2 regions of the Shewanella inventionis genome follow, and region 2 is predicted to be linked to the other one. Evidence: predicted binding sites of a transcription regulator. Region 2 holds the regulator's gene; the other holds the start of a gene.
The links. Region 2 encodes FliA, which starts transcription of late flagellar genes. Its sites were predicted from a motif close to CTAAAGNTNNNNNNNNNNNNGCCGATA; they were not measured.

Region 1 (4,946 bases), 640 kb from region 2:
CTCGTAACTGGCGCTTGTCTATTCAGACCCACAAATATTTAAATATCGATTAATAGAATGATCTTGGTATAAGTCCATATATTCAAATGATAAAATAATGCCGCAAATAATCTGCGGCATTGTTGTATTGAGGTAAGGTGACTTAAAGCAAACCACTATCATTAAAATTTTCAAGCTTTTTGCGATAATGTTCAAAGCAGCCAATATGGGTGTCGATCCATTGTGGATTGTAATAAGTGTCGAGGTAACGCTCACCCGCATCACAAATTAACGTCACGATTGAACCGCTTTCACCAGCTTGTCGCATTTTAGTCGCCAATAAGAGTGCGCCATATAAATTAGTCCCTGTCGATGCCCCTGTTTTACGGCCAATCAATTGTTCTAACCATTGTATTGTTGCAATTGAGGCTGCATCGGGTATTTGCAACATACTGTCAACGACCCCAGCAATAAATGATGGCTCAACTCTAGGCCTGCCAATGCCTTCAATTTTACTGCTTTTATTACTCGTTATTGAGGCATCACCACGTTGAAAATAATCATAAAAAACGGAGTTTTCAGGATCAACGACACATAACTGGGTTGCACGTTGTTGATATCGAATATAACGGCCTATGGTGGCACTTGTGCCGCCAGTACCTGGGCTCATCACAATCCAACTTGGAATGGGGTGAGGCTCTTTTTCCATTTGACTAAAAATAGAATCAGCGATGTTGTTATTACCACGCCAATCAGTTGCCCGCTCTGCATAAGTAAATTGATCCATGTAGTGGCCATTGAGTTCACGAGCTAACCGTTCTGACTCTGCATACATTTGGCTACCATTATCGACAAAGTGACACTGACCACCGTAAAACTCAATTTGTTGAATTTTCTTTTTGGCCGTTGTTTTTGGCATAACAGCAATAAACGGCAAGCCCAGTAAGCGAGCAAAATAGGCCTCAGAGACGGCGGTGCTGCCTGATGATGATTCTATGATGGGCGTGCCTTGCTTTACCCAACCATTACATAATGCATATAAAAATAACGAGCGGGCTAAACGATGTTTCAAACTGCCGGTTGGGTGAGTGCTCTCGTCTTTTAAATAGATATCAACGCCGACTAATTGTGGTAAATCTAATTTGATTAAATGCGTGTCTGCAGAACGTTGGTAATCTGCTTCAATTTTTGCGATGGCCTGATTGACCCAAGTAGTTGGCATGACAAAACTCGTTATTACAAATGGGAATAAATCATAACCAAAATAAAAAATGAAAAGAAGAAATAAATGTTAATGGGATAAAAAATGAGATTTATAGAAGTAAATCAATAGATTATTGATGAGTGTACAGTGAGGATAACAACAAGCTGGAAATGTTAAGGCTTAACGAGATGTAAAATGGTGGAGGGAGAAGGATTCGAACCTTCGAAGGCGGAGCCGTCAGATTTACAGTCTGATCCCTTTGGCCACTCGGGAACCCCTCCACAGCGAAAGAAGATAATAAAGAAAATGGTGGAGGGAGAAGGATTCGAACCTTCGAAGGCGGAGCCGTCAGATTTACAGTCTGATCCCTTTGGCCACTCGGGAACCCCTCCAGATTTTTCTTTATTGCTTACTTTCTATTTACACTTTAACGCTTTTGTTTTAATCATATACATGACTAAAACGGGTACAAGATACAACAGGCAAATGGTGGAGGGAGAAGGATTCGAACCTTCGAAGGCGGAGCCGTCAGATTTACAGTCTGATCCCTTTGGCCACTCGGGAACCCCTCCTCAATTGCGGCCGCCATAGTATTCACAAACCCTTTGTATGTAAAGCCTAAAAATGAAAATTTTTTAAAGTTTTGATTTATTTGGTCGATAAAATATCACTGAGCAGTTGTAGTGATGTTTTTATATGCAAATTGAGTCAACATTAGTCAATGAGTTACAAATAGGCAGCCGATTAAACGGGGCGGTTGAACACAATCGTCGTGGAGAATTTGGTTTACTATTGGCTATGTTGTCAGCCGATGCACGCGACATGGCGCAATTTCAGTTTGACAAGGACCTGAGCGTTGAACAAAAACTTCGCAAAACATTTTCGCTCCCACCCGCGCAAGCGTTAATTGCTGATGTCTCCACTGACATTCCCCTTACCGATAACGCAGCGACTTTTCAACGCGAGGGTGCTCGCCAATTTCAATTACAACAAGCATTAACGCCAGAAGCTTTAGTTATCAGAGGCTCACAACCTGACGCCATGGTTGAAGTCTTAAGCAACTGCGACGTGCTGACAAAACGTAAAGCCCTCAATTTATATCAACAACACAATATTATTGAAGAGATGCATTTTGTTGATCAAATCGCGACGCAGAGAAAAATAAGCCAAATCCTGGCGTAATAAAACGAAGTTGTCTATTTGTGAGCTTGGCAAATATAAATTTCTGCTGTTTAGGTTAGCATGCTTGTCACACATTGACGTAGGCAGTTGAGGACACGATATGATCAATCAAATTAAACAGCAGCAAGCCGATAATGTTAACGACAGTTGTGCCGATTGCGGAAGCTTCGTTGATATTGGCGCAGTAGTAGAAGCACAAGACACATTACTGGAGTTGAGTTTTATCGGTGATGATGCCTTAGCAAGAGCTAGCGCACTAAAATTAGCGGCAGAACAACGATTTCCGGGCACAAAAGCAAGCATTCATCACACAGCAGATCAATGCGCGTTAACCTTAGATTTTGCCTTTAGTGTTGAAAAAATGATTTTTCAGCTCGAAAACGCATTGTAAAGAAACAATTACAAAGCAAAGCGATATTGGAGCAGAGATGGATTTCGGTTCATTTTTGTTCCATTAAATGAATAACTTAAACTCAGTTCAGCGTATTGTCTCGCTTGTTTAAAAACCTAACTAAATGTTTGCTGTTAATAGGTAAAAAGTGTAATCTTCGCCATTATTAGTCAGTATAGTAGCTAACGCTTGTTTACTGAAAAGCCTTTGTATACATTAGCCTTGTATACATGAGTAAAGCGGACATTGTTCCCAAATTGCACTCAAATTTTTTGTAGCTGCCTTGTCATTAAATAAAAAATATAAAAAATCACATTGAAGTGATGCAAGTCAGAACAGTTGAGTCGTTCGATCACGTTTCGGAATTTAAATGAATCGAAAAGAGCAACAGCACTTATTGGAATTAATTGTAAATTCCAGTGCTAAACAAAAAGGTGATTTTACCGCAACCTCTGAGTTGGTATGCCAACTTTTAAGAGAGCACTTTGACGCGTCTTTTGTGTCGGTGTGGTTGTTAAGCCAGGATGACTCTACTCCCAGTAATCTTGATGGATTTCATGTTTGCCAGCATAATTTAGTTGCTAGCCATGTTGCTAATATGCTTGAACATAATGCATCTTTACGCCAAACGTCGGCAATTGACCCGCTCTATTTCACTGAACTTCGATCCCATCGTTACCTTCTTTCTTCTGATGATCAGCAAAGCGCGCAAATTCCACAATTCACCGCTTATTATCAGCACCACAATATAAACACCCGCCTTGATGTCGCCATTCGTATCAATGGACATATAGAAGGGGTGCTTTCAATTGAGTTTGTTGAACAACATAAATGGCTAAAAGCAGACATTCAATTTTCTGTTCAATGTGCCGATCAATTAGCGCTCACTCTTGCCACACGCTACACTTACGACAGCAATGAACAAATTTACTTACTGCGTAATGCTACTGAGCAATCAGAACATGTGGTGATGTTGGTTAATACTGAGACTAAAATTGTCGAGTATGTGAACGGCGCGCATGAAAAAATGACCGGTCTTGCCAGGACTTCTATCGAGCACCATAGTGCAATGAACCTGGATATTTTTAGATCTAATCCTAATCTATTTGATGTGATTGTAAAAAAACTTCATGATAATGAGATAGTTAAAGGTAATATAAAATTAACCCGTGTTGATGGAAGCCAATATTGGCTTAATTATCATATTACCCCTTTTGTTACTGAGCTCGGTAAACACTACGCGTTAGTGTCTAGCTATGATAATTCCAGTGAGTATTTACATAAAGCCGAATTAGAGTATTTGGCTTGGCATTGCAGCTTAACCGGTTTGCACAACCGCAGTTATTTTACTCAGCAATTGGATCGTGCAGTTGACGGCACCTTAATTCTGATTGATTTAATGAGTTTTAAACGGTTTAACGATACGCATGGGCATGAACAAGGTGACGCATTGCTGATCGAAGTCGCTCGCCGTTTAAAGCACTTTTCCTTTTCGGTAAAGGCCATTGATGTTGCAAGAGTCGGCAGTGATGAGTTTGCCGTCTTGCTGCCGCCTCAAATGCATGAACAGGGTGCAAATTCGGGTGAGCACGAGCAAATGATTAAGCGACTTTATTTGAGTTTAGCTGCGCCAGCGGTGATTTCTCGAGAAAAAGTCGATCCAAAGCCTGCCATTGCCGTTGTCGATATCCAATCAGTTGCTGGAATGTTTTCTCCTTTATCCTGTGCCGACATAACTTTGCAATACGCCAAGGGTAAGTCTGAAATGCATTATCAGTTCTTTAATGCTGATTTATTAGATTCGTTTACCAGTAATGCAGAAATCGAACGAGATTTACAACAAGCGATTAAAGGTCGAGAGTTTGAGCTTTATTACCAACCCTTAATGGATTTACAAACCAATCAATATATTGGTGCTGAAGCGTTAATACGTTGGCATCACCCTAAAAAAGGGGTGTTGTATCCAGGTTCGTTTATTGATATTGCTGAACAAACAGGATTAATCAATCCCATTGGTGAATGGGTACTTGAAACTGCCTGCAAGCAACTTAATTTATGGCAGCATAAAAATGTGAATATCGCCATGCACGTTAACGTTGCAGCAAGGCAGTTTTTTAGCGGCAATTTATATGAACAAGTTTGGCGCTTAGTCACACGCTATCGCCTCAAACCTAAAACGTTAATTTTAGA
Region 2 (18,153 bases):
ATAACCACGCATCGAACCATCACGCGCTTTTGATGACATCACCACCGGTGCGCCAAAAGCATTTGCCATCGCTAGCATGGTTTCATCGTCTGTATCACAACGAATTTGCGGTAAGTTTTCACGATGAATAGCACCTGTGTGCAAATCAACAATATGCGTTGCACGCTTTACCAGCATACTGCTGAACAAATGTGCTAAACGACTGGCTAAAGCACCTTTAGCAGACCCAGGAAAGCAGCGATTTAAATCACGGCGATCAGGCAGGTAACGTGATTGCTGGATAAAACCAAACACATTCACAATCGGTACCACTAATAAGGTGCCGGTTAAGGTTTTAGCATTCACACGACCGAGCAAACGTCGACATATCTCAATGCCATTTAACTCATCACCATGAATGGCCGCGCACACAAGCAACGTAGGCCCAGGTTTTGTGCCGTGAAATACTTCAACATGCAAATCCATTGGTGTGTCGTTATACAGTTTTGCAGCAGGCAGCTTGACACTTAATTGTGTCCCAGCGGTAACAGATACATCACCAATAACAAACGGTTCGTGCTTTTTTGCCATTAACCGACTCCTTTGGTTTTTGCGCTAGTAGGCTTAACATTTTTTTCGATAAATTGAATGATCTTCTCTGCAACATCAATCCCAGTTGCTTTTTCGATACCTTCAAGGCCAGGAGAAGAGTTCACTTCCATTACTAACGGGCCATGTTTAGAACGTAAAATGTCAACACCGGCAACATTTAAGCCCATTGTTTTCGCAGCCCTAAGCGCTGTAGAGCGCTCTTCTGGCGTTAACTTAACAATGCTGGCTGAACCACCACGGTGTAAATTAGAGCGAAACTCACCCGGTAATGCTTGGCGTTTCATTGCTGCAATCACGCGATCGCCAATCACAAAACAACGAATGTCTGCACCACCTGCTTCAGCAATATATTCTTGCACCATGATGTTGGCTTTTAAGCCCATAAACGCTTCAATAACTGACTCTGCCGCTTTACGCGTTTCAGCAAGCACTACACCGATCCCTTGAGTTCCTTCAAGCAGTTTAATGACACAAGGCGCACCGCCCACCATGTCCAATAAATCTGGCACATCTGCTGGTTGGTTAGCAAAGCCCGTTATTGGCAAACCTATACTTTTACGAGATAAAAGCTGTAACGAACGTAATTTATCGCGTGAACGAGTAATGGCAACGGATTCGTTTAATGGGTGTGTTCCCATCATCTCAAATTGGCGTAAAACGGCTGTACCATAAAACGTGACCGAGGCACCAATACGCGGAATAACTGCATCAAATTTTGGCAGCTCTTCACCGCGAACATGGATGCTAGGCGCGTTCATATTGATGTTCATGTAACACTTTAGTGGGTCAACAATTTTAACTTCATGACCACGTGCTTCAGCCGCTTCTTTAAGTCGACTTGTTGAATAAAGATTGCGATTTCTCGACATAATGGCGATTTGCATTTTGCTATTCTCCTGCTAAATATGACTCTGCTGAATTTACCAAAAAACGCCCTTCTAATGCGCGCCGGCCAAGCAACATTCTGAATGTCATGTTGTCTCTGTTTGTTAAGGTCAGTTCGATATCGAATTGTTGGTCACCGATAATAATCGGCGTTTTTATCACGTAGCGGTTAGTCACATGTCCGCCGGAGTCACTTACAGCTCGGCGATCAAATACAGGGAATTCGCACACTACTTCACGATCAGAATCTTGCTCCGGATGAAGCCAGACTCGAACCCACTTTTGTTTATTTTTTTGAAACGGTTTAATTTTAAATGCGTGCAAACAAGACGTTTTTGCGCCAGTATCCACTTTGATTTTGACTCTTTCGTTGCCAATTTCAGGAAAAGTGCCCCACTCTCGCCAACCCACTATTCCGAGGGAGTGTTCAGTCATGGTCGATCCTTTCTTGTAGAGGAATTTTCATTCCAGAGTGTAATCTATCCATAAAATCTATTTATGATTATGTAATACCAATCAGTACAAGAATGTGATCATTCTTACTGGTTAACATCGCTTACAAGGTTGCTAGACATTTTCAAGGTAGAACAACTAGTTAGCTGCAACCCCTACCTTAATTCTAAGCGATTTCCCTACGTAACCTCTGATAACTTATTTATCCTGATTGGTATCTTGTGATATCGCCAAACTGTGACTTTATTGCCATCAATGTGACCTTGTTCAATGTATTCTAGTCAAGATATAGACTAATAACCGATGGTTTTAGTCGTCAGCCAGTCACTCTCAGTACACTAACATGTTAATCCGGAAAATGTTGTGTCATTGTGAATGAATGCGATTTAGGGAAGATACAAACAAGATGCTTGATAAAAAACAAAATAACAAGACTGGGATAAAACAACCTTTAAAGCAATTTTAACACAAAAATGCTATTTATATCAAACTAACATTGAACACCAACAAAAATTAAAGCTTTAACTCAGTAGGTTACAAAAAAAACACACCATATCCAAAGCGACAAAAAGGTGACTTAACTTTAAAAATATACTTTAAAACACTAACGAAAAAATATAAAAGGTTAAATAACACTCATATCAAAATCTGTTGGTGTGTATATAATAGTACAGGTTATTTTAGACCCAAATGATCATAAAAATGACAGGTTCTTTATCATAACGTAAATGATAAACAGGACCGATTTACGATATCATTGATATACCCAAACCTAAGTCGTATTTCACATTGCCACATGGACATGTGCCTCATAAACCCAAAACACGCTCACGGTTATCATTTAGGATTAACGATATAAAAGGTATTACCATGTTTAGCTCTCATAGCTTTCATTTTTTACAACAACTGGCCACTCATAATGACAGGGAATGGTTTAAAGCTAATCAAACCGATTATGAAGATAATGTTCGTACTCCAGCGCTACAATTTATTGACGCAATGCAAGGGCCTATTTTAGCCTTATCACCTCGATTTACAGCCATTCCTAAAAAGGTCGGTGGTAGCTTAATGCGTCCACAACGTGATAGCCGTTTTAGTAAAGATAAAACCCCATATAAAACCAATGTAGGCATTCAGTTTAGGCATTTCCAAGCAAAAGATGTTCATGCCCCTGGGTTTTATGTGCATATAGCCAATGATGAATGTTTTATTGCCGCGGGTATTTGGCACCCTGAATCTAAAGCGCTTAATGCGATAAGGCATTGTATCGATGAAAACCCAAACAGCTACAAAAAAGCCTTGGCGACGTTAAAGCAAGCTGGGTTTGAATTAACGGGCGACAGTTTACTCAGGCCGCCACGGGGATTTGATAGCCAGCATCCACTAATTGATGAGCTTAAACGTAAAGATTTTATCGCAATCAAGCCCATCACCATTGAGCAAGTGTGTAGCGAGCATTTTGTCGAATTTTGCAGTAAAGAGTTTGAACATACTCGTTCATTAATGGCTTATCTGTGCTTTGCACTGTCTTTAGATTTTTAACGCAAACAACATATTTAGCAGTAAAAACTAACTCCGCTGACCTATGCGGTTTTCGCCTCAAGGCATGGTAAACTAGCGCCATATTGCATTAAGTTGCACCAATATTTTTGCTATTTCGCCACATCAGGTTATTTAATGAGTCAAACACATTCTGCTAAACCCTTTCTGTCAGTATTTAATGACAGCATTGTTATTGAGGCCAGTACTCCCGCACAAAAACGTGCACTGAGTTATGCCACCACGATAGAAATGCTGTTTAACCAGGTCATGAGCACCAAAATGCCGGCTGATAGAATTATTGGCCAATATTTTCGTGAACATAAAAAGCACGGTTCAAAAGATAGACGAGTGATCCGCGAAACGTTATTTGGATTATTTCGTTGGTGGGGTTGGCTGAAACAATTGCAAGCACCACAACCTCACGTAACTTGGTTTAGACAGTTAACGGCTTGTGCTGCACTTGAGCAGCATACATGGCAAGATATTACTCAAGCATGGGACACGATAGCCGCATGGACGCCAACAGAAGTACCGCCTACAAACAGCGACAGTATTAATGACAAACTCGCGTTATTTATGTCGTTATCTGGTCTAACCGATTGTCAACTTAGCGATTTACTGCCCAGCTGGTTTTGGCAAACCTGCCCGGTTTCACCAGCAGAACAACTCGCTGTAGTTGAAGCAATGACCAGTCGCCCGCCAATTTGGGCTCGTGTACAGAGCATAAAGACTGCCACTGCCATTGCGCAACTGAATAACGCCGGTGTTGACGCCGTGGCCAGTCAATACTTTACTGACGCCATAAGTCTGGGCAATAAGAGCATCAACCTCAATGAGATTGAAACTTATAAGCAAGGTCATCTTGAAATTCAAGATCTTGCCTCTCAAGTTATTGGCCAAGTTTGCCAACCTAATGCTGATGAACGATGGTGGGATGCGTGCAGTGGCGCCGGTGGTAAAACCTTACAATTACGCTCGTTAATGCTACAACAACACCCACAAAGCAGTGGCAGCATTATTGCCTCAGACATTCGCCATAAGCCTTTAGAAGAACTGAACAAACGAGCAAGCCGTGCGGGCTTTAACAACATTAGTGTTGCGCCATGGAAATCAGATGCCCTACCCGTTAATGCCAACATGTTTGACGGTGTGTTAGTTGATGCGCCGTGCAGTTGCACAGGCACTTGGCGACGCAATCCAGATATGCGCTGGTTAGATGATGCAAGCGCGGTGAGTGATAAACCAACGCTGCAATTAGATATTTTAACCCGCAGTGCTAAGGCGGTGAAATCAGGTGGGCAATTAGTGTATGCAACGTGTTCATTGTCACCAAGTGAAAATGAACACGTTGTTGAGGCGTTTTTAGCGCAAACTAATGAATTCGAATTAGTACCTGTGATCCACCCATTTACAGGTGGATCGTGCAGCATGCTTACCATTTGGCCGCAAGTTGCAGATAGTGATGGGATGTTTGTCGCTAAAATGCGCCGAAAATAAAATCTAATTAATTCAATGCCCTATGAGTTAACACAACAATTACCGCTTAATCATAAGCAAGAACGCCATCTAATTAGATGGCGTTTTTGTTTAAGTTTAAATCGTTGTAATAATTCATTACTTTCGATGCAATCTTAAAATTAATTCAGCTTCTGCCTTGGGTAGCTCGCACTCTTGCATTAACTCTTCAACCCCTGCGCCAAGCCCAACCATTTTAACCGCCCGAGAATAAAGTTTAGCTTGAGGGTCTTGCTGACTGGCTTCTTCAATCATATCAGACTGCTGAGATAGTTTTTTTTCTAACTCAACAACTCGACGGCCAACACCAATAGTACCACTGCGAAGCTCATGCAACTCACGCTTTACGGCTTCACGCTGACGATCGCTCTCTTTAACCAGTACCGTTAATGCGTCAACTTTGGTCTTTAACTTACGTGATTGTTTTTGAAGATAAAGCACTAAACCTAGGCAAGCTACTACGTACACTAGAGCTGCAATTAAAAATTCATCACCCATCAATATACCTATTTTGCCAAAACATAGAGCAAAACAAAAAAGCCAACATATCAGAGTTGGCTTTTGGATTACAACGTCTGTTTTAGAGTTGCGTTAACTCAACCCACTCGTCGTCTGACAACAACTTATCTAGGTCGACTAAAATCAATAATTCATTATCTCGATTACTCACGCCTTGAATAAACTTCGCGCTTTCTTCGGTACCGACATTGGGTGCATTATCAATTTCTGAGCGACGTAAATAAACCACTTCAGCAACGCTATCTACCAAAATACCAATCACTTGTTTTTCAGCTTCGATGATAACAATTCGAGTTGAGTCGTCAAGTTCAGCAGATTGCAGGCCAAAACGTGAGCGAGTATCAATCACAGTAACCACGTTGCCACGAAGGTTAATAATACCGAGTACGTAATCAGGCGCGCCCGGTACTGGAGCTATTTCGGTATAACGCAATACTTCTTGTACCTGCATAACATTTATACCGTAGGTTTCATGGTCTAACTTAAATGTTACCCATTGTAAAACCGCATCGTCTTTACCCGCAGCAACCGCTGCTACACTTCTAGAATCGCTCATAGTTAACCTCGGTCAATCGAATCCTGACAACCTAAACCTGCATCAAGCATTTCAATTAATGCTTGTACATGCAAAATGCCACACATTTGTTGTTTTACTACCCCAGCAAGCCATGGACGCTTACCCGGTTTTTCACGCCAGTTGACGTGTGATTTATCTATTTTAACGGCATTAACCAATGACTCACAGGTTAATCCCCAAGCACTGTTTTCTAGCATAACAAGATATTGATAATTTACTGATTGCGCCAGCTCTGGTGTGTATTTTTCTGGCATAACCCAGGCGCAGGTATCAACAACATTAATTTTTGTGTCACGATGAGTTTGCACACCTTTAAACCACGATGGACGGCCTATAAGGTGATTAATTTTCTCTATCTTTATGATGCCACCTAAACTCACTAATGGCACGGCTAAAGTTAAGCCCGCCACATTAAAAAACAATACTTGAAACTCATCATCTAACACTTCTTGCAAATTTTGAGTAATGCTAGGTGGAGTTGCCCCTGTTTGTTGTAATTGGTGAGCCGCTTTTTCTTCAGCAATCTTATCATGTTTAATAATAGCGTCTTTTAGCTCAGCTAGCGCACTATTGTCAGTTTTTATATCGACTAACGATTTGATTTCTTTATTTGTTAAGGTGTTTTTTTGTAAAGGCGTGTCGTCAACGTTAGGTTGAACACTAACAGAAGCCTCAGTTTCACTGATCGCTATGCGAACTCGCTCTGCACTTGCCTTTATTTGCTTTTGAATGTCATTATCTTTATTTGCATGTGAAACTGCAGATAATAACTTTTCAAGGGCTAACTTATCTACTTGAGTGTTTGGTTCGGCAAAGCGTCGAGGCGCCTCAACTTTTGATTGCGCAGTTTGAGACACCAATGACGAAGAAGACTGGCCAACAAGGGTTGTATCCTTAATAGGCGAAGTGTCCTTTACGGCTTGGGCTGTTTTTGATTCTAATATCGGCTTAGTATCAGCTTCAATAACAGGTTTTGTTGGCGGTTCCTGTAATAAAAGACTGAAATAATCAAAAACAGTTTCATCAACCGATTTTGACATGAGCAAACTCCCGAGCACATAAAAAATCAAGTAGACGATTATAAGCTTTAACTCCACGACTAGTCGCAGAATAATGTGATGCCGGTAGGTGAGCTAAGCTGGCATCTCTAAATTTAGTATCCACTGGGATCACATCATTAGGCCACAAAGTTTGGCCGTATTTATCTTGTAAGAACTGCAAAGCAATGGGTGATGCTTTCGTCCGTTTATCGTACATGGTTGGTAATACCGTGTAACTGTAACGTGTTTTTTTAGAACGTCCCATGATCTCCATGGTTTTAACCATTCTCTCAAGGCCTTTAATCGCCAAAAATTCGGTTTGCACTGGAATAATAATATGTTGGCTAGCAGCTAATGCATTAACCATGAGAACACCCAGTACTGGAGGACAATCAATGATTGCCACATCGTACTTGTCTTCAACTAGTGCCAATAAATTACGTAACACTAACCCCATGCCTTCTTGATGCCCTAATGAGCGGTCAAGTGTCGCCAAAGCCATATTAGCCGGTATGATGTCTAGACCTTCAATTTGAGTAGGAATGACATTTTGCATGATCAATTCTTGTGTCAACGCCTGATGATTAACAAAAATATCATAAAGCGAGCTTGGCACTTCTTCAGAGTCAATACCCAAATAGTAACCCAATGAAGCGTGAGGATCGGTATCTATCATTAACACTCGTTGACCACGTTTAACGATAGCTCCCGCTAAACTGGCAACTGTGGTCGTTTTACCTACTCCACCTTTTTGATTTGCAACTGTCCATACTTTCAAAAATAGCCTCTCAACTTATCATTATCTAATGTAATGCTCATTGTTGTTTTTGCTGTTTGTCATCACGGGTTGTAACTCTAATACCGCCATTTGGTAGGCTGATGACCTTAACGCCCTGAGCATTCTCTGACACTATCACTTCTTGAGTTGGCGGTGTCTGTGAACGGTTAACACTCTCTGGTGTTTTTGCGGTGTCAGTTTCGATAGCACCTGGGCCAATTAACACGCTGCGCGCCTCATCTTTTGCGGTTTGGTTTATCATAGCCTGGGTTTGTTCTGGATGCGTTAACAACCAATTAGCAATATTTTCAGCTTGTTCTTCAGGTACCATCAAGAGCACTTGCGATGCTTTTAAGTGTTCAATTTCTTTTGTAAGCACGGCCATTTTACGCTGCGAGTCAAGATATAAACTGCCTAAAACGACAATGGCAATAACACACAAAAACAAGCCTAACATTAGCTTAGTCGTTAATGACGTCGACGAATTAGCCACGACTGGTTTCTTTTAATATCGCATCGGCCATGTTTTCAAGCGCAATTGAATGCGCAGCAAGCCCTGCAGATGCCACTGCTTGTGGCATACCGTAAACAACACAACTGGCTTCGTCTTGAGCCCAAATAGTGGCTCCAGCGGACTTAAGCATTCTGGCACCTTCTCTGCCATCTGCCCCCATCCCTGTTAATACGACAGCCAATACATCACCACCAAAAGCTTTAGATGCCGACGCAAAGGTAATATCAACCGACGGCTTGTAATTCATGTCACTCGTGCCTGCAACAACTTTTAAACGCCCAGTCATTCCTGCACGTTCAAGCATTAGCTGCATTCCACCAGGTGCAAGATAGGCACAACCAGCTCGTAACACATCACCATTTTGTGCTTCTTTAACTTCAATTTTGCATAGGGTATTTAAGCGTGCAGCAAACGCTGGGGTAAAAGCCGCTGGCATATGCTGAATAAGTACTATGGGGTGCGGGTAATTTGCTGGAAATGCCGTCAATACTTTTTGCAGTGCCACCGGTCCGCCTGTGGAGGTCCCAATAAGTAGTACTTTGTATTGTTTACCACTGGCTCTGATAGTTGATAATGATTGGGCCGCCGGCGCAGGCTGGCGCTCGAGCGTAGAATTTAACTGGCTGCGAGTAGGCAATGACGATCCAGCTTGCGTTAAAGAACCACTATTAAGCCTTGAACTTAATGGACGGTGCGGTTCTCTTAGACTACTTTGTGATAAGCTGGCAGGACGCCGCGAGTCCAGAGTGTTAGTTGACACAGGGCTTGGTCGATATACCCGTCTTTTCCCCAACGCTTTTATGCGCTGCTGAAGCAAACTTATCGCATCATCTTTGTTGGTAGCGATGTCTTCAAAACGTTTAGGCAAAAAGTCGAGAGCGCCAGCTTCTAGCGCGTCGAGTGTTGCTTTAGCACCATCATGGGTTAGCGAAGAAAACATCAAAATGGGCGTAGGATTGCTCGCCATAATCTCACGCACAGCACTAATACCGTCCATAACCGGCATCTCGATATCCATCGTGATCACTTGAGGTTTAAATTTTGCAGCCATATCAATCGCTTCTTTGCCATTAACAGCAACAGCAACAACTTCGAGCTCAGGATCTTGGTTAACAATTTCACTGACTCGTCGTCGAAAAAAGCTAGAATCGTCTACAACTAATACTTTTATGGCCATTGAATTCCTTAAATAATGGAACTTTTATTATTTTTTATTTTTGGCGTAATGTTTAAGTAGCCCAGGAATATCAAGAATCAATGCAATGCCACCATCTGAAGTGATAGTTGCACCTGCCATACCTGGCGTTCCTTGCAGCATAGTGCCTAACGGCTTAATCACCACTTCTTCTTGGCCGATGAGCGCATCAACCACAAAACCAATTTGCATTGTACCTAGCTGCACAATCACAACATGACCATGTTTTTTATCGCCATGCTTAAACTTGGTTTTTTTAATATGTAACCAATGCTCGAGATAAAACAATGGCACGGCTTTATTACGGAAAATAACGGTTAACTGACCATCAACAATATTGGTTTTACTTAGGTCCAGATTAAATATTTCATTGACACTTGATAACGGCAATGCAAAGACTTGTTTAGAAACGTCAACCATTAATGTTGGCATGATGGCTAGCGTTAACGGCACTTTAATTTCAAGAATAGTGCCTTTGCCTTTCATCGAGTCGATATGAACAGTACCATTTAGCTGGTTAATGCGGGTTTTAACCACATCCATACCCACTCCGCGGCCTGAAATATCTGAAATTTCAACTTTGGTGGAAAAACCTGGCGCAAAAATCAAATTATACGCTTCGTTATCTGTCATTCTTGCAGCAGAATCTTCGTCTAGTACGCCACGAGAAATAGCAATTTGCTTTAGCTTCTCTGGGTCCATACCAGCGCCATCATCCTCAATTTTGAGAAGGATATGGTCACCTTCTTGACTTGCAGAGAGTGTGATGGTTCCTGAGCGTGGCTTACCATTGGCTTCACGAGTGATTGGCATTTCAATACCGTGGTCAACTGAGTTACGCACTAAGTGGACAAGTGGATCAGCCAGCGCCTCAACTAAGTTTTTATCAAGATCGGTTTCTTCACCAATCATGACTAAATCAATTTCTTTGTTTAACGTTCGTGCTAGATCGCGCACAACCCTCGGGAAACGGCCAAATACTTTCTTAATTGGCTGCATACGGGTTTTCATTACCGCACCTTGCAAATCAGCAGTAACAAGATCAAGGTTAGCAAGCGCTTTAGACATTTCTTCGTCTTCGCGAGTAATACCAAGGCTCACTAAACGGTTACGTACCAATACTAATTCCCCGACCATATTCATAATTTGATCAAGGCGTGCAGTATCAACGCGAACTGTGGTTTCACCTTGCGGTACTGCATTGGCTTTAGCTGGCGCGGGTGCAGGAGCTTTATCTTGAACAGCATCAACTTTAGGTGCGGGGGCCGCAACAGGTTTAACCACTGGCGCTGGGGGAGTCGGTTTTGGCGTTTCGGTCGCTTTAGGTGGTACGGGCTCTGCCGCTCTGGCAGCAGTAGGTTTTGCAGCAGATGGTGTAGACACCGCTACAGGTGCACCGCCTTTTCCATGTAACTCATCAAGTAAGCGTTCAAACTCATCGTCGGTAATTTCGTCTGAATCAACCAAGGGTTCAACAATGGGTTCTGCTGGTTTTACTTTTTCGGCAACCGATTCTGTTTTCGCTTTAAACGATCCAGAACCATGCAGCTCATCAAGTAAGGCTTCGAATTCATCATCGGTAATTTCATCACTACTTGTCGAAGATGAAGAGGCTGATTTAGGCGCTGAAGTGTCTTTATTTTCTGAAGGGCTTTGTGCAGATGTAGGGCTTTTACCACTGCCGTGCAAAGCATCGAGTAGTGCTTCAAATTCTGACTCGTCAATTTCATCAATACCGGCCGAATTGGATGAAGCGGCGACCTCAGGGCTGATATCTTCTACGTATTCAGGTTCAATATTATCTGCAACGTCTTCAATGATTTCTGGCTCAGGGGCGGACTCGCCCATTTCAGATGGCAAAGGAGCACCGGAGCTTAATAGTTTTAGTTTTGCAAGCAAGTCTGAGTCAGCAGGATCTTGTTGTTGTCCCTGTTGAGTTTGAGCAAACATGGTATTAATTGCATCAACAGCCTGCAAAATAATATCCATTAACTCGGCATTGACACTGCGTTTACCTGTACGTAAAAGATCAAAGGTGTTTTCAGCTTCGTGACAAACATCAACCATTGGTGTCAGACTTAAAAATCCAGCACCACCTTTTACAGTATGAAATCCACGGAAAATGGCATTTAGTAAATCACTGTCATCAGGATTATTTTCAAGAGCGACTAACTGCTCCTGTAGAAGCTCTAAAATCTCGCCAGCTTCAATTAAAAAGTCCTGGAGTATCTCTTCATCAACATCAAAGGACATTAAATTGACTCCTAATTAGAAACCCAGACTTGATAGCAGATCATCAACTTCATCCTGACCCGTGACCACGTCTTCGCGTAATTCAGCGTTCATGATTGGGCCTTCTGCCTCTATCTTATTATCTTTAATCGTAGGTAATGATTCAGCTGTATGCTCACCAAACACGGTCAACATCGACACTAAACTATTTTCGACTTCACGCACTAGTTCAATCACGCGGCGGATCATCTGGCCGGTTAAATCCTGGAAATCTTGTGCCATTAATATCTGATTGAGCAATTCACGAAGACGGTTTGAGTCATGCTCACTGTTAGACATAAATTGCTGAACATCGTGGCAAAGTGACTTAAATTCACCAAGCTCAATATCACGACGCATCAATTTGTCCCACATCGGTGTTACAGACTGAATATTGCTTATAATGGTATCGGCCAAAGGCAAACATTCTTCAACCGCATCCATGGTTTTATTAGCAGCTTGCTCGGTCATATCAATGACGTAGTTCAATCTTTCTTTAGCGTCCGGAATTTCGGTGTTGGCTAATTCAGATAAACGATTATCGATTTGAAAATCTTTGAGGGCGCTGTGTAATTGGCGAGTGAGCTTACCCACTTCTTCAAACAACTCGCGTTGTAGTGGAGAAGCGAGCTCTCTAATTATGTCGTCAGCTTTATCTTGCTCTCCCGCCGATAGCAGTTCAACAAGTTGCTGGGCCTGTTCGAGAGTGATTAACCCCGATAATGATGCCTGCATGACTTATCCTTGCTTATCCGAGACGTTCAAAGATTTTATCTAACTTTTCTTTTAACGTGGCGGCGGTAAAAGGTTTTACAACATATCCATTCACACCGGCTTGGGCTGCCGCAATGATTTGTTCGCGCTTAGCTTCAGCGGTCACCATCAAAACAGGTAGGTGTTTAAGTGAATCATCTGCACGGATAGCTTTGAGTAAATCAATACCCTGCATTCCAGGCATGTTCCAGTCGGTTACAACAAAGTCAAAGTCACCTTTTTGTAACATAGGTAGGGCTGTTGAGCCATCATCTGCTTCTTGGGTATTATTAAATCCCAAGTCTCGCAACAAGTTCTTAATGATACGTCTCATTGTTGAAAAATCGTCAACAATAAGAATCTTCATATTCTTGTCCAAGGTTTCCTCCGGTGAGCTGACACTCGTTTGCTCTATAATTAGTTATTATTCTTGTGTCCAATGCTTGAGCTTGGCTTTTAGTCTGAGCATGGCCTGACTTAATATCTGGCTCACTCGTGACTCGCTTACCTCAAGGATGGCACCAATTTCTTTTAAGTTTAGCGCTTCGTCATAATATAACGACAGCACTAAAGCATCTCTTTCTGGCAAGGTTTTGATTGCTTCAACCAGTGCAGATTGGAATTGAGTCTCAGCAAGAGAATCAAATGCTTCATCTGGGGATTCGTCGTTTGTGGTTAACACATCCTGAGAAACACCAAGATCTTCTATGCCTATGATTTTACCGACAGAAACATCATTTAAGATATGATGGTACTCATCGAGAGACATATCAAGTTTTTCAGCAATTTCTGTGTCTCGTGCATCGCGCCCTAGCAGTTGTTCTAGTTCGTCAATAACTTGGGCTACACGGCGATTATTACGATGAACTGAGCGTGGAACCCAGTCACCGCGGCGAATTTCATCTATCATTGCGCCACGAATACGAATGCCAGCAAAGGTTTCAAATTTAGCCCCTTTGCTGCCATCAAATTTTGATGACGCTTCAAGAAGCCCCATCATACCTGCTTGTAATAAATCATCCAGTTGCACTGATGCGGGCAGCCTTGCCAACATGTGATGAGCAATTCTTTTCACCAACGGTGCATACTGTTCAACAATCGATGTTTTATTATCGAACTGAGTATACGCTGCGGCTTTATTCACTCGCTCTCCCCTCTTCAACGGGCTTACGTTGCACTAAACGTTCAACAAAAAACTCTAAATGTCCACCGGGTTGCTGTGGTACAGGCCAAGTCATAATTTTATTGGCCAATCCATGATAAGCAATCGCTGAAGGTGACTTAGGGAAAGCTTCAACAACTAATTTTTGCTTACGAATAGCTTTGCGTAAATTTTCATCAAAAGGAACGGTAGCAACAAGCTCTAACGCCACATCTAAAAATCTATCCGTCACTTTACTGAGTTTAGCAAATAATTCCATGCCTTCGCGTAAACTGCGCACCATATTTGCCACAATTTTGAAGTGGAACACACCGTGCTCACGACTTAAAATTTTAATCAATGCATACGCATCGGTTATCGATGTAGGTTCATCACACACAACGATTAATACATCTTGTGAGGCACGAGAGAAGCTCAGCACCATATCAGAAATACCCGCTGCAGTATCAACAATTAATATGTCAAACTGAGTGCGCATTTCACTAAATGCACGTATTAAGCCCGCATGTTGTGCCTGAGTCAACTCAACCATGGCTTGAGTGCCTGACGTCGCGGGCACAATACCAATGCCTTTAGGTCCTCGAACAATAATATCATCGAGTTCAGCATCACCAGACAATACATGAGATAAATTTTTCTCAGCACGGATCCCTAGCATCACATCAACGTTGGCTAAACCTAAGTCAGCATCAAGCACAAGTACACGTTTGCCTTTTTCGGCCAATGCAACTGCGGTATTAATGGACACACTGGTTTTACCTACCCCGCCTTTACCACCGGATACGGCAATTACTTTAACTTTATCGTTATTTGGTTGATTCATCATACGTAAACCACTTGCTTGATCCCGAGTCATATCTTTACTCAAATGCATAGGCAGTGTCATTTGACCATGCCGTGTCTTGTGACGTTGGTTGTTCTGTTTCGTTTAATGCTGCTAGCGCTTGTTTGGCTAATGCTAATGTATCAGCCACTTTCATGTCTTCTGGCACACGTTGACCGTCGGTCACATAACTCAATGGTAACTCATTTTGAATCAATACGCTCAATGCACCTGCAATTGATACTGATTCATCTAATTTGGTCAAAATTGCGCCCGATAATGGAATACGTTTAAAGTGTTCAACCGCATCTTGCAGAACGCGACGTTGGCCAGTGGCAGACATCACTAAGTAACTGCGGATAGGGATCCTACTATTTGCTGTCAAATTATCAAGTTGTTGATATAGACGCATGTCACGTTGTCCCATACCAGCAGTATCAATTAACACTAGCTTGCGATTTCTAAATTGATACAAAATTTGTTCTAATTCACTTAAATCATGTGCTTGCTTAACAGGGCAGCCCATAATTTTACCATATGTTGCTAACTGCTCATATGCCCCAATACGATAATGATCGGTCGTGATTAATGCCACTTGCTCTGGGCCATGGTGTGCGGCAAAACGCGCGGCAATTTTGGCTAGCGAAGTGGTTTTACCCACACCCGTTGGACCAACAAAAGCAACCACACCACCCCGTTTAACAATATCATCACCTTGGTTATCTAGTAGGTTAGCTAAACTTTGCGGTAAGGCTCTTACTAAATCTGCTGGCGTATAATGTTGGCTTAACCCTGCTAGTTTAGCAGCAACTGCAGGAGAAAACTCAGCCGCCAGTAATTTACTTTCTAACATAGCTCCGACAGGATCTGAACGTTTTTTGTGATCCTTCATTAATGACGAGACTTGATGTGTTAGTAGGCTTCTCAACGATGCCATTTCTTCACGCAGTAAATCCAGCTCAGCTGATTGATTTTTATTCGTTTTATTTGACTTATCAACATGATTTGCAGTTGGAGCACTTTGCGTTGGCTTAGGCGTTTTCGCACCTTGTAATTGGCGCGCCCATTCAGGAAGTTCTGGCTCATCATGACGAGTTGCTGTCATTTGCTGAGTCATGCGGTTATGTTGTTTTTCAAGCAAGGCTTGTAATGAGTCTGCAGCTGGAGGCGGGCTGACTTTTGAATGTGCTTTGACAGCAGGTTTAGCCCCTAGCGATACTTTGTCTTCGCTTACATCCATAAAACTGTTTGTTGGCGCTTGTGAAGCAATTGCGGCTTTTGGCTCGTCATAATCAACTGCGGCAACGATTTCGATGCCGCCAGTCACTTTTTTATTCGACATAATGACAGCGTCAGACCCTAGAGTGTCTTTGACTTGTGCTAATGCTGCACGCATATCTTTGGCAAAAAATCGTTTAATTTTCACGTACGCACCTCTTTAAACTGACGTTATCACTATTGGCCGACTGCAGAAACAATTCTAATTTGCTTCTCATCAGGTATTTCTTGGTAAGAAATCACCCGTAAATTTGGAATAGTGTATTTAACAAATCGTGACAAAGTGGATCTTAGCATACCAGATGTCAATAATATGGCTGGTTGTCCTACCATTTCTTGTTTCTGTGCAGCGTCTAAAAGTGACTGCTGCATGCGTTCTGCAAGGCCTGGTTCAATGTTTGGCCCTTCTCCGCCTGTCGCCTGCATAGACTTATGCAACATCTGTTCCAACTCAGGCGCCAATGTTATGACAGGAATTTCCAGTTCAGGCCCAGAGATCTCCTGGACAATCATCCGTTTAAGCGCAATACGCACCGCGGCTGTCAATACCTCGGTATCATTGCTCTTATTGCCATACTCCAACAAGGTTTGCACTATTGTGCGCAAGTCACGTACCGACACCCCCTCGTTGAGTAAGTTTTGCATCACTTTAACCACAGAGCCTAATGGCATAATGTCAGGAATAAAGCCATCAACCAGCTTAGGAGAATGTTTAGCAAGCATATCCATAAGCTGTTGAACTTCTTCGTAGCCTAATAATTTAGCGGCATTGTTGCTCAGCAATTGGCTAATATGAGTCGCCACTACTGTAGCAGTGTCGACTACGGTATACCCTAATGTTTGAGCATGTTCACGTTGCTCAGGCGCAATCCACACAGCTTCTAAACCAAAAGCAGGATCGCGGGTTTCAATACCATCAAGTTTGCCATAAACCTGACCAGGGTTAATTGCCAATTCGCAATCATTCCTCACTTCAGCTTCACCAACCACAACCCCCATCAAAGAAATACGATAAGCATTGGGCGACAAATCTAGATTGTCACGAATGTGAACTGCTGGCACTAAAAAACCTAACTCTTGAGATAATTTTTTGCGTACACCTTTAATGCGGCCCAATAATTCACCGCCTTGTGATTTATCAACCAGCGGAATTAATCGGTAGCCAACTTCAAGCCCAATGGTGTCTACATGACGAACATCATCCCAGCTTAATTCTTTAGGTTCTTTGTCTTTGATTTCAGCAGGGCCTTTGGTTGCAACAGCTAACGCAGCCTGTTTTTTATCAATGTTCCGCTTATAAACAAAATATGCAGCACCTGCAGTAATAAAAGCGAAGGTTAAAAATGCCACATGAGGCATGCCAGGCACGATCCCCATGATAAACAATAAACCCGCGGCAATGGCTAATGACTTATGATTGTCAAACATCTGACTCATCATCATCTGACCCATGTCACCAGATTCATTTTGGCGCGTGACCATTAAGGCCGCAGCAATCGACAATAGCAAACCCGGTATTTGCGCAACCAGACCATCACCGATAGTTAACAAGGTATAAATTTCAACTGCACTCGAAAAATCAAGGTCGTGTTGCACTATCCCAATAACAAAACCACCTAAAATGTTGATCACTAGGATCATAATACCGGCAATAGCATCACCCTTAACAAACTTAGAGGCACCATCCATTGCACCGTAAAAGTCGGCTTCTCGGGTCACTTCAGCACGGCGAATACGCGCTTGATCTTGAGTCAATGTACCGGCATTTAAATCGGCATCAATGGCCATTTGCTTGCCTGGCATGGCATCTAGGGTAAAGCGGGCGCTCACCTCAGAAATACGCCCAGCACCTTTAGTGACAACAGCAAAGTTGATAATAATTAAAATCAAGAAGACCACTAAACCCACAGCATAGTTACCGCCAATGACCACTGAGCCAAAGGCCTCAATGACTTTACCAGCAGCGTCGCCGCCATTGTGTCCCTCAAGTAATACAATTCGAGTAGAGGCAACGTTAAGGGCTAACCGTAAGAGTGTCGCGACAAGTAGTACAGTTGGAAAAGCAGCAAAATCGAGTGGCCTGTCGGTGTAAATCGCAACGAGTAATACCACTAACGCTAACGCGATATTAAACGAAAATAGGATATCCAGTAGAAAAGGCGGAATAGGTAAAACAACCATACCTAAGGCAGCCAATACGAGCAAAGGCGTACCAATACCCTTAAACGTAGATGGTCTTATTTGTTTAAATTGCCCA

Region 1: K8B83_RS11940 (VC2046/SO_2500 family protein) is a predicted target of FliA. The motif match lies at 1,819-1,845, and genes of this name have one in related genera.

Annotation. Positions count from the first base shown of each region.
Region 1 is NZ_CP082926.1:2,676,888-2,681,833, forward strand. Features, by position in the region: gene queE (7-carboxy-7-deazaguanine synthase QueE) at 1-53, shown strand, start outside; gene K8B83_RS11920 (PLP-dependent cysteine synthase family protein) at 143-1,201, opposite strand; tRNA gene K8B83_RS11925 (tRNA-Tyr) at 1,380-1,464, opposite strand; tRNA gene K8B83_RS11930 (tRNA-Tyr) at 1,491-1,575, opposite strand; tRNA gene K8B83_RS11935 (tRNA-Tyr) at 1,671-1,755, opposite strand; gene K8B83_RS11940 (VC2046/SO_2500 family protein) at 1,880-2,365, shown strand; gene K8B83_RS11945 (DUF406 family protein) at 2,466-2,756, shown strand; gene K8B83_RS11950 (bifunctional diguanylate cyclase/phosphodiesterase) at 3,127-4,946, shown strand, end outside.
Region 2 is NZ_CP082926.1:2,033,789-2,051,941, reverse strand. Features, by position in the region: gene K8B83_RS09290 (succinylglutamate desuccinylase/aspartoacylase family protein) at 1-570, opposite strand, end outside; gene rimK (30S ribosomal protein S6--L-glutamate ligase) at 570-1,475, opposite strand; gene K8B83_RS09280 (ATP-dependent zinc protease family protein) at 1,480-1,911, opposite strand; gene K8B83_RS09275 (DUF2461 domain-containing protein) at 2,800-3,471, shown strand; gene K8B83_RS09270 (RsmB/NOP family class I SAM-dependent RNA methyltransferase) at 3,607-4,968, shown strand; gene K8B83_RS09265 (DUF2802 domain-containing protein) at 5,086-5,484, opposite strand; gene K8B83_RS09260 (chemotaxis protein CheW) at 5,567-6,061, opposite strand; gene K8B83_RS09255 (chemotaxis protein CheW) at 6,064-7,122, opposite strand; gene K8B83_RS09250 (ParA family protein) at 7,106-7,900, opposite strand; gene K8B83_RS09245 (membrane anchored protein in chemotaxis locus) at 7,938-8,393, opposite strand; gene K8B83_RS09240 (protein-glutamate methylesterase/protein-glutamine glutaminase) at 8,386-9,591, opposite strand; gene K8B83_RS09235 (chemotaxis protein CheA) at 9,619-11,862, opposite strand; gene K8B83_RS09230 (protein phosphatase CheZ) at 11,878-12,615, opposite strand; gene cheY (chemotaxis response regulator CheY) at 12,629-13,012, opposite strand; gene K8B83_RS09220 (RNA polymerase sigma factor FliA) at 13,058-13,777, opposite strand; gene K8B83_RS09215 (MinD/ParA family protein) at 13,770-14,651, opposite strand; gene flhF (flagellar biosynthesis protein FlhF) at 14,656-16,044, opposite strand; gene flhA (flagellar biosynthesis protein FlhA) at 16,074-18,153, opposite strand, start outside.